Rhodovastum atsumiense: one gene and its partners. The protein of the gene in region 3 binds, or shares a complex with, the protein of the main gene of each other region. Links are inferred from orthologs where the notes say so. Each region holds a gene or a part of one and is shown on either strand. Other genes may lie near its edges. The genes, in order: secG, secA and secY.

The links.
Region 1: secY (region 3) and secG share a complex: the UniProt entries of both Escherichia coli proteins name them as parts of the sec protein translocase complex. The link is inferred for Rhodovastum atsumiense from one-to-one orthologs.
Region 2: the proteins of secY (region 3) and secA are in contact, whole or in part, in a crystal structure (PDB 3DIN), measured with the Thermotoga maritima proteins. The link is inferred for Rhodovastum atsumiense from one-to-one orthologs. Residues at the interface, in WP_004081795.1 of Thermotoga maritima: Glu108, Gly109, Glu110, Glu111, Ala236, Glu237, Arg238, Arg239, Ile240, Thr241, Ile242, Gln243, Tyr244, Ala245, Arg246, Arg247, Val248, Thr249, Gly250, Arg251, Arg252, Val253, Tyr254, Gly256, Ala257, Ser258, Thr259, Tyr260, Leu261, Pro262; in WP_004082002.1 of Thermotoga maritima: Glu261, Ala262, Arg263, Lys300, Ala301, Arg302, Thr303, Ile304, Ile305, Leu323, Tyr324, Asp325, Pro326, Val329, Ser330, Tyr333, Ile336, Lys340, Phe345, Val349, Glu363, Phe364, Tyr374, Ser375, Gly376, Gly377, Glu393, Ile395, Thr482, Ser483.

The regions. Positions count from the first base shown.
Region 1 is NZ_OW485601.1:1,266,493-1,269,638, forward strand. What follows is about bases 59-3,053. They hold secG (preprotein translocase subunit SecG), read right to left. Parts: upstream 1,773-3,053; coding sequence 1,344-1,772; downstream 59-1,343. Other genes in these bases: NBY65_RS05590 (CTP synthase), read right to left, coding at 59-919; tpiA (triose-phosphate isomerase), read right to left, coding at 1,919-2,656; NBY65_RS05605 (peptidylprolyl isomerase), read left to right, coding at 2,758-3,053. In the rest of the region: more of NBY65_RS05590, read right to left, coding at 1-58; more of NBY65_RS05605, read left to right, coding at 3,054-3,146. UniProt on the Escherichia coli protein: Subunit of the protein translocation channel SecYEG. Overexpression of some hybrid proteins has been thought to jam the protein secretion apparatus resulting in cell death; while this may be true it also results in FtsH-mediated degradation of SecY.
Region 2 is NZ_OW485601.1:5,772,447-5,775,893, reverse strand. What follows is about bases 46-3,341. They hold secA (preprotein translocase subunit SecA), read right to left. Parts: upstream 2,982-3,341; coding sequence 246-2,981; downstream 46-245. Other genes in these bases: NBY65_RS26035 (peptidylprolyl isomerase), read left to right, coding at 3,213-3,341. In the rest of the region: more of NBY65_RS26035, read left to right, coding at 3,342-3,447. UniProt on the Escherichia coli protein: Required for protein export, interacts with the SecYEG preprotein conducting channel.
Region 3 is NZ_OW485601.1:3,176,910-3,179,916, forward strand. Bases 137-2,992 are described here. They hold secY (preprotein translocase subunit SecY), read left to right. Parts: upstream 137-819; coding sequence 820-2,166; downstream 2,167-2,992. Other genes in these bases: rpmD (50S ribosomal protein L30), read left to right, coding at 137-197; rplO (50S ribosomal protein L15), read left to right, coding at 232-720; NBY65_RS14470 (adenylate kinase), read left to right, coding at 2,163-2,816. Also shown: rpsE (30S ribosomal protein S5), read left to right, coding at 1-10; more of rpmD, read left to right, coding at 3-136. UniProt on the Escherichia coli protein: The central subunit of the protein translocation channel SecYEG. Consists of two halves formed by TMs 1-5 and 6-10.

The DNA of each region.
Region 1 (3,146 bases), 1.9 Mb from region 3 along the record:
GCAGGTTCGTGTACTTGCCGACGACCGCGATCTTCACCTCGCCTTCCGGCGCACGGACGGTGTCGACGATGCGCTGCCAGCGCGAGACATCGGGCTCGGTGTCGAAGGGCAGGCCGAAATGCCGCAGCACTTCCCGGTCGATGCCCTCGGCATGGTAGCTGATCGGCACCTGGTAGATGGTGTCGACGTCGAGCGCGGCGATCACCGCTTCGGGACGAAGGTTGCAGAACAGCGCGATCTTGCGCCGCTCGTTCGCCGGGATGGGCCGGTCGCAGCGGCAGATCAGCATGTTCGCCTGGATGCCCACGTTCAGCAATTCCTTGACCGAATGCTGGGTGGGCTTGGTCTTCAACTCGCCGGCCGAGGGGATGTAGGGCACCAGGGTCAGGTGCACGAACATCACCCCCTGCGGGCCGAGTTCGTTGCCGAGCTGGCGGATGGCTTCCAGGAACGGCAGGCTTTCGATGTCACCGACGGTGCCGCCGATCTCGATCAGGGCGAAATCGACCGGATTGCCCGCATCGTCGAAGGCGTCGCGGGTGATCGCCTCCTTGATGGCATCGGTGATGTGCGGAATCACCTGCACGGTCGCGCCGAGATAATCGCCGCGACGCTCGCGCGCGATCACCTCGGAGTAGATGCGTCCGGTGGTGGCGTTGTCCGACCGCTTGGCGTGCACGCCGGTGAAGCGCTCGTAATGACCGAGGTCGAGGTCGGTTTCCGCCCCGTCATCGGTTACGAACACCTCGCCGTGCTGCAGCGGGCTCATCGTGCCCGGGTCGACGTTGAGATAAGGATCGAGTTTGCGCAGGCGAACGGAGTATCCACGGGCTTGCAGCAGCGCGCCGAGGGCGGCCGATGCGATACCTTTGCCAAGCGAGGAAACCACGCCGCCGGTGATGAAGACGAACCGGGTCATGGGAGGTCAGTATACCGGTGCCATCGAGTCGACGGAAACCGCGCGTTGCGGTTGGGCTTGGATGGGAGGCGTGCGCGCCGTGCACGGGTATGTCAGCAGGGCGATGCCCCTGGCGGGATCATTGCGGAAGGCGCGCGATGAACAGGCCGGCAAACGGCGGAACTCCATGCTTTGCGAGGTGACGGCGAAAGCGGCGGCTGGCCGGGCCGTGCGGCGCCACGCGGCGGCTCCCCCGCTCGTCACGAGTCCGCGAGCCCCGATGCGTCGCCACGCCGCCGTTACAAAACGACATGGAGCCGGCGAAACCGGCTCCCTGCCTCCGTAAAACGCCGGATACGCCTGCGAATATCCGTATCCGACGCCGATTCGGTTTCGTTACGAATCCTGCCGCCGCCCCGGCAGTCCGGGACGGGAGAGGCGAATGTCAGTTGGTCGGGACGGCGGGCCCGGCCGGTGCCTTGGTCGCGGGGGCGACGGGGGCCGGAGCCGGCGCGCCGGGGGTCGCCGGGGCGGGAGCGGTGGCGCCGGGGGTTGCCGGGGCGGTGCCGGGGGCCGGCAGCGCGGGGGCGCCGCCCGGGGCGGGCGCCGTGGCCGGCGGCGTGTCGAGGATCGACCGGCGCACCGTGGTGCCCTTGTTCAGCAGCGCCAGCACCAGCGAGAGAACGAAGAAGATGGTCGCCAGGATGGCGGTGGTGCGGGTCAGCAGGTTGGCCGTGCCGCGTCCGCTCATGAACGCGCCCATGCCCTGCGAGGTGCCTACCCCGAGCCCTCCGCCCTCGCTGCGCTGGATCAGCACCACGCCGATGAGCGCGATGGTGACGAACAGATGGATCAGCAGCAGCACGGTGGTCATGGTGGTCCCCGGAAAGGCGGCGGCGCCTTCTAGCGGCAATGGCGCCGGAAGGAAAGCATGGGCGATATCGGCGCCCCGCAGGTCATATCGTCAGGCGGTTGAGGGACCGGCGCCGCCCCCGGAGGAGGGCGCCGGCCCGCCCGGCCCTAGCCCCCGTGGGTCGCCCTGGCGATGGCGAGGAAATCGGCGGCCACCAGGCTCGCGCCGCCCACCAGCGCCCCGCCCACCTCCGGCACCGCCATCAGCGCGGCCGCGTTGGACGGCTTCACCGACCCACCGTAAAGGATGCGCACCGACTGCCCCCGCTCGCCCAGGTGCGCGACCAGCTCGGCACGGATGAAACCGTGCATGGCGGCCACGTCGGCCTCGGTGGGCGTGCGCCCGGTGCCGATCGCCCAGACCGGCTCATAGGCCACCACCCCGGCGAAATCCTCCGGCAGCGAGCCGCGGATCTGCCGGCCGACCACCTCCTGCTCGCGCCCGGCCAGCCGCTCGGCCTCCAGTTCGCCCACGCAGACGATGGGCGTGAGCCCCGCCCCGACCGCCGCCGCCACCTTGGCCCGGACCAGCGTATCGGTCTCGCCATGGTCGGTGCGCCGCTCGGAATGGCCCAGGATTACCCAGGCCGCCCCGGCATCGCGCAGCATCGCAGCCGAAACGTCCCCGGTATGGGCGCCATTCGCGTGGGTGTGGCAATCCTGCCCCCCCACCGCCACCACGCTGCCCGCCAGCGCCTCGGCCACCGGACGGATCACGGTGGCAGGTGGGCAGACCAGCAGGTCGCAGGCCAGGCCGGGCGCAGCGTCGGCCACCGCGCGGGCAAGCGACAGTGAATCGGCAACCAGGCCGTTCATCTTCCAGTTGCCGGCAATGAGCTGGCGCATTCCTCTCCCCTTCCCTTTGTTCCCCTCGTTACTACCGCAGGGAGGCTGGCAAACCAAGGGTCGCGGACCTATGGTGCGGCGCTTCTCGCTGGGATTCCCGTATGCTCGCAACGTTTCGCCGCGGCCTGAGCACCTGGCCGGCACGCCTGTTCTTCTTCTTCCTCGTCGGGATCTTCGTGATCTGGGGCGTGGGGGACATGATCAACACCGTCGGCCGTGACACCGCGGTCGCGACCGTCGCCGGCCGTCGCATCGAAATCACGGAGTTGCAGGACGCCTACCGGCGCCAGCTCGCCCAGGTGCAGCGCATGTTCGGCGGCCGCACCGAGACCACCCCGGAAATCCGCCGCGGCATCGCCGAGCAGACGCTGGCCCGCCTCATCACCCAGGCCGCGCTGACCGACGCCGCCGGGACGCTGGGCCTCGCCGTGCCCGACGAGGCGCTGCGCCAGGCGGTTTTCACCATCCCCGCCTTTCGCGGCAGCGATGG
Region 2 (3,447 bases), 2.6 Mb from region 3 along the record:
AGGTCCCGCCTTGGACCGACCAAGGTCCAAAAGGCTCCTGGCCGGTCCAGTCATGTAGGGCGGATAAGCGCAGCGCCATCCGCCAACGCAACGCTCCACGAGGTGGCCATCTTGCGATGGCGGATGGCGCTGCGCTTATCCGCCCTACACTTGCTTTGCCGCGCAGCGAGAATGGGATCCAAGGGCCTTGTGGCCCTTGGCAGGTCCAGGGCGGAGCCCTGGCCTTTCCTAACGCTTATGGGCAGTTACATCGTCCGCCCGTGGCAGTGCTTGAACTTCTTGCCGCTGCCGCAGGGGCAGGGGGCGTTGCGCGGGGAGTTGGCCCAGGTGGCCGGGTCCTTCGGGTCCACCGTGTCGGTCCGCATCGGCATGGCCGTCACGCGGCTGGTGGCGGCGTCGTAATCGCCGACGTCGCCGCCGGCCAGGGCCATGGCCGGTTCCGGGTGGCTCGCCACCATGTCGCGGGGCAGCGGCGGCAGTTCGGTCGGGGCAGGGGCGTCGCCAGCCAGTTCGACGCGCGCCACCAGCGAGGTCACCCGTTCACGCAGCTCGTCCAGCATGCCGTTGAACAGGGCGAAGGCCTCGGTCTTGTATTCGTTCAGCGGATCGCGCTGGCCGTAGGCGCGCAGGCCGATGCCCTGGCGCAGGTGGTCGAGGGCGAGCAGGTGTTCCTTCCACACCGCGTCCAGCGTCTGCAGCAGCAGGCTTTTTTCGACGAAGCGCATCAGGTCCGGCCCGAAATTGGCCGCCTTCGCCGCCATCGCCGCGTCCGCCGCCTGTTCGATGCGTTCGCGGATGCCGTTCTCGTCGATGCCTTCCTCGCGCGCCCACTCGACGATCGGCAGGTCGAGGTTGAGCAGGCGCCGCACGTCCTCGGCAAGCTCGGCCGATTCCCACTGCTCAGCGTAGGCTTTCTCGGGAATGCGGCGGGCGACCATGATGGCGATCACCTCGGCGCGCATGTCGGCGAGGGTGTCGGACACGTCGGACGCTTTCATGAACTCGCGGCGCTGCGAATACACCTCGCGGCGCTGGTCGTTCATGACGTCGTCATATTTCAGCACGTTCTTGCGCGTGTCGAAGTTGCGGGCCTCGACCTTCTTCTGGGCCTTCTCGAGCGCCTTGTTGATCCAGGGATGGACGATGGCCTCGCCGTCCTTCAGCCCGAGTCGGGTCAGCATGCCGCCCATGCGGTCCGACCCGAAGATGCGCATCAGGTCGTCTTCGAGGCTGAGGAAGAAGCGTGACGCGCCCGGGTCACCCTGGCGGCCGGAGCGGCCGCGCAACTGGTTGTCGATGCGCCGGCTTTCATGCCGCTCGGTGCCGATCACATACAGGCCGCCGGCCTGCTTCACTGTCTCGTAGCCGCTTTCGATCTCGGCGCGGATGGTGGCTTCGCGGGCGGCGCGCTCGGCGGGATCGGCGAGGCCGGCCGCCTCGTTCTTCACCCGCATCTCGAAATTGCCGCCGAGTTTGATGTCGGTGCCGCGGCCGGCCATGTTGGTGGCGATGGTGATCGCGCCGGGGGCGCCGGCCTGGGCGACGATCTGCGCTTCCTGCTCGTGGTAGCGCGCGTTCAGCACCTGGTGCGGGACCTTCTTCTTCTTGAGGATCTCGGAGAGGATCTCGCTCTTCTCGATGCTGACCGTGCCTACCAGCACCGGCTGGCGGCGCGTGAGCGCCTCCTCGATCAGTTTCGCCACCGCCTCGTATTTTTCCGCGGCGGTGCGATACACCTCGTCATCCTCGTCGCGACGGATGCAGGGCACGTTGGTGGGGATCTCCACCACCCCCAGACGGTAGATCTCGGCGAACTCGTCGGCCTCGGTCATCGCCGTGCCGGTCATGCCGGCCAGTTTGGGGAAGAGGCGGAAATAGTTCTGGAAGGTGATCGAGGCGAGGGTCTGGTTCTCCGGCTGGACGGTGACGGCTTCCTTGGCCTCCAGCGCCTGGTGCAGCCCCTCGGAGAAGCGGCGGCCTTCCATCATGCGGCCGGTGAACTCGTCGATCAGCACTACCTTGTCGTCGCGCACGATATAGTCCACGTCGCGGGCGAACAGGGTGTGGGCGCGCAGCGATTGCTGCACGTGGTGCACGACCGACACGTTGGCGATGTCATAAAGCCCGCCCTCGGTGAGGATGCCGGCCTCGCGCAGCATTTCCTCGACGCGGGGCGTGCCTTCCTCGGTCAGCGTGACCGTGCGGAACTTCTCGTCCTTTTCGTAGGTCGATTCGTCCTTCACCAGTTCGCGCACCACCGCGTTGACGGTGCGGTAGAGATCGGAGGAATCCTCGGCCGGACCCGAAATGATCAGCGGCGTGCGCGCCTCGTCGATCAGGATCGAGTCGACCTCGTCGACGATCGCGTAATAGAAATCGCGCTGGACCATATCTTCCAGGCGATATTTCATGTTGTCGCGCAGGTAGTCGAAGCCGAACTCGTTGTTCGTGCCGTAGGTGATATCGGCGGCGTATTGCGCGCGGCGCTCGGTATCTTCCAGGCCGTGCACGATGACGCCTACGGACATGCCGAGGAAGGTATAGATCTGCCCCATCCATTCGGCGTCGCGCCTGGCGAGGTAGTCGTTGACCGTGACGATGTGCACGCCCTTGCCGGCCAGCGCGTTCAGGTAGACGGGCAGGGTGGCGACCAGGGTCTTGCCCTCGCCGGTCTTCATCTCGGCGATCTGGCCCTCGTGCAGGACCATGCCGCCGATCATCTGGACGTCGAAATGGCGCATGCCGAGCGTGCGCTTGGAAGCCTCGCGCACCACCGCGAAGGCCTCGGGCAACAACTCGTCGAGCGTCGCCCCGTTGGCGAGGCGCTCGCGGAATTCGATGGTCTTGTTGCGCAGCGCCTCGTCCGACAGCGCGGCCAGTGCAGGCTCGAAGGCATTGATCTCCGGCACCCGGCGCTGATAGGCCTTGAGCGCACGGTCGTTCGAGGTGCCGAAGATGGCTCGGGCGAAGCGGGCGAACATGGAAAGCCTTCCTGGGGCCGGCACGGCAATTGCGGCCCGGCGAACGACCCGTCCGCGCGCCGCACAGCCGCCCACCCCCCATTCTTCGTGTTGGGCAGGCCAGTCAGATAGGACCCAACCGGTGCGCGGTCAACGAGCAGGCGTCAGCTCCGCGCCGCAAACGGCCCCCGGCAGGTTGTGAGGGGGGAACGCTTCGGCCATAACTCCGGCCGCTTTCAGAAGGAACATAGCATGCGGCATCTCTCCAGGACCGCACCGATCCTGGCCTTGACGGCCTTTTGTGCGGTCGCCGCTCCCGTGTCCGGCCGCGCCCAGGCGCCGGCCCCTTCCGCCCCGCCGGCCGCCGCCGACCCCGTGGTCGCGCGGGTGGACAGCACCGATATCCGACTCTCCGACGTCCAGGGGGCCATCCAGTCCCTGCCGCCCGAGTACCGGGCGATGCCGCCGCAGATGCTCTATCCCGCCC
Region 3 (3,007 bases):
CCATGGCTGAGTCCGACAAGAAGGTCCGGGTGACGCAGGTCGCCTCCGTGGCCGGGCGCAAGCCCGGCCAGAAGGAGACGCTGATCGGTCTCGGCCTGAACAAGATCCGCCGCACGCGCGAGCTCGAGGACACCCCCTCGGTGCGCGGCATGATCCGCAAGGTTGCCCACCTGGTGAAGGTGGAGGAGCTGTCCTGATCCGCGCCGCGGACCGGGACGGAAGGGAAAAGCGATGAAGCTGAACCAACTGCGTGACAACGCGGGGGCGCGCCTGAAGTCGAAGCGCCTCGGCCGCGGCATCGGCTCCGGCAAGGGCAAGACTTCGGGCAAGGGCGTGAAGGGCCAGAAGGCGCGCGAAGGCGTGGCGCTCAATGGCTTCGAGGGTGGCCAGCTCCCGATCTATCGCCGGCTGCCGAAGCGCGGGTTCACCAACCTGTTCCGCAAGGAATACGCGGCGGTGAACCTCGGCGCGGTGGCCAAGGCGATCGAGGCCGGCCGCATCGACGCCGCCCAGCCGATCACCGAGGACACGCTGCGTGCGGCGGGCCTGGTGCGCGGCGGCAAGGTCGACGGCGTGCGCCTGCTGGCCAGCGGCGAGATCGGCCGCGCGGTCACCATCACGGTCTCCGGCGCTTCGGCGGCGGCGGTCGCGGCGGTGCAGGCCGCCGGCGGCAGCGTGACCACCACGGTGGCCAAGGCCGAAGCGGCTCCGGCCGCCTGAGGCGCTTGCGCCGTGGCGCTTGCGCGCGGCAAGATGAAACAACCAGGCGGCGCCCTCGGGACCCCCCGTGCGGCGCCGTCGTCTTGATCGGGGACCGCCATGGCGTCGGCAGCCGAGCAGCTCGCGGCAAACCTCAACCTCGGTGTGCTGTCCAAGGCCACCGAACTGAAGAAGCGCATCTGGTTCACCCTGGGGGCGCTGCTGGTCTATCGGATCGGCACCTACATTCCCGTCCCGGGCGTCGACGCGTCCGTGATGGGCGAGATGCTGCAGCAGCATGGCGGCGGCATCCTTGGCATGTTCGACATGTTCAGCGGCGGTGCGCTCGGGCGCATGACCGTGTTCGCACTGAACATCATGCCCTACATCTCGGCCAGCATCATCGTGCAGTTGATGGGCAGCGCCGTCCCTTCGCTGGAGGCGCTGAAGAAGGAAGGCGAATCCGGGCGCAAGAAGCTCAACCAGTACACGCGCTACCTGACGGTGCTGATCGCCATGTTCCAGTCCTACGGCATCGCCGTCGGGCTCGAGAGCATGCATGGCAGCTTCGGCGCGGCGGTGATCGATCCCGGCCTGTTCTTCCGCCTGTCCTGCGTGATCAGCCTGGTCGGCGGCACCATGTTCCTGATGTGGCTCGGTGAGCAGATCACCGCGCGCGGCATCGGCAACGGCACCAGCCTGATCATCATGGCCGGCATCGTCGCCAACGTGCCGCATGCCCTGGCCAACCTGCTCGAACTCGGCCGCACCGGTGCGCTGAGCGCCGCGTTCATCCTGGTGTTCATGGCGGTCGCGGTCGCGGTGGTCGCCTTCGTGGTGTACATCGAACGCGCGCAGCGCCGCATCATCGTGCAGTACCCGAAGCGGCAGGTCGGCAACCGCATGTTCGGCGGCGACTCGACGCACATGCCGCTGAAGGTGAACACCTCGGGCGTGATCCCGCCGATCTTCGCGAGCTCGATCCTGCTGGTGCCGGCGACCCTCTCCGGCTTCGCGGGCGCGAGCGGCCAGTCGGGCTGGGTGGAGTGGATCGCCGGGTTCTTCGCCCACGGCACGCTGCTGTACATGCTGACCTACGCAGCGCTGATCATCTTCTTCAGCTACTTCTACACCGCCGTGGTGTTCAACCCGACCGAGACCGCGGACAACCTGAAGAAGTATGGCGGCTTCATTCCCGGCATCCGTCCGGGCCAGGCCACCTCGGATTATTTCGACCACATCCTCACCCGCCTGACCACGATCGGTGCCATCTACCTGTGCGCGGTCTGCCTGCTGCCGGAATTCCTGATCAGCAATTATGGCGTTCCGTTCTATTTTGGTGGTACTTCGCTCTTGATCATTGTTTCGGTGACCATGGATACGGTCACCCAGATCCAGTCCCACCTGCTTGCGCACCAGTATGAGGGACTGATCAAGAAGGCGCGCGTAAAGGGACGTGGACGGTGAACCTCATTCTTCTCGGCCCCCCGGGGGCGGGCAAGGGCACCCAGGCGAAGCGGCTGCAGGATCGCTACGGCATCGTGCAGATTTCCACTGGTGACATGCTGCGCGCGGAAGTCGCGGCCGGCAGCGACATCGGCCGCGAGGCCAAGGCGGTCATGGAGGCGGGCAAGCTCGTCTCCGACGACATCCTTATTCGCATGCTCGGCAGCCGGATCGCCCGGCCCGATGCGGCCAAGGGCTTCATTCTCGACGGCTTCCCCCGCACCGTGCCGCAGGCCGAGGCGCTGGACGGCATGCTGGCGGAGAAGGGGCTGAAGCTCGACGCGGTGATCCAGCTCAAGGTCGATGACGCCGCCCTGGTGGAGCGTATCGCCGGCCGGTACACCTGCGCCAAATGCGGCGCCGGCTATCACGACCATTTCCAGAAGCCGAAGGTCGCGGGCGTCTGCGACAGTTGCGGCTCGACCGGGTTCACCCGGCGCGCCGACGACAATCGCGAGACCGTCGCCGCCCGGCTGGAAGCCTATCATCGGCAGACTGCGCCGATCCTGCCGCACTATGCGGCCCAGGGGAAGCTGCAGGACGTCGACGGCATGGCCGAGATCGACGAGGTCACGCAGCAACTGACCGCGATTCTCGACAAGGCAGCGTAAAAGGCGCACGGTGGCGGGGGAGGTTTGCGATCACGATAAGTTGATCGCATTGCGTTGACTCGTTTTTCCCCGCCGCTATAGTGCGCGCCCTTGGCGGCCCCACCTGGGTGAGGGCCGTTCCTGCGTTTTTTACCCAAGCCTCGATGGGCCGCGCGTTCGGCGAGGCAGCAGCCGCCGGGCGCCGCATGCGT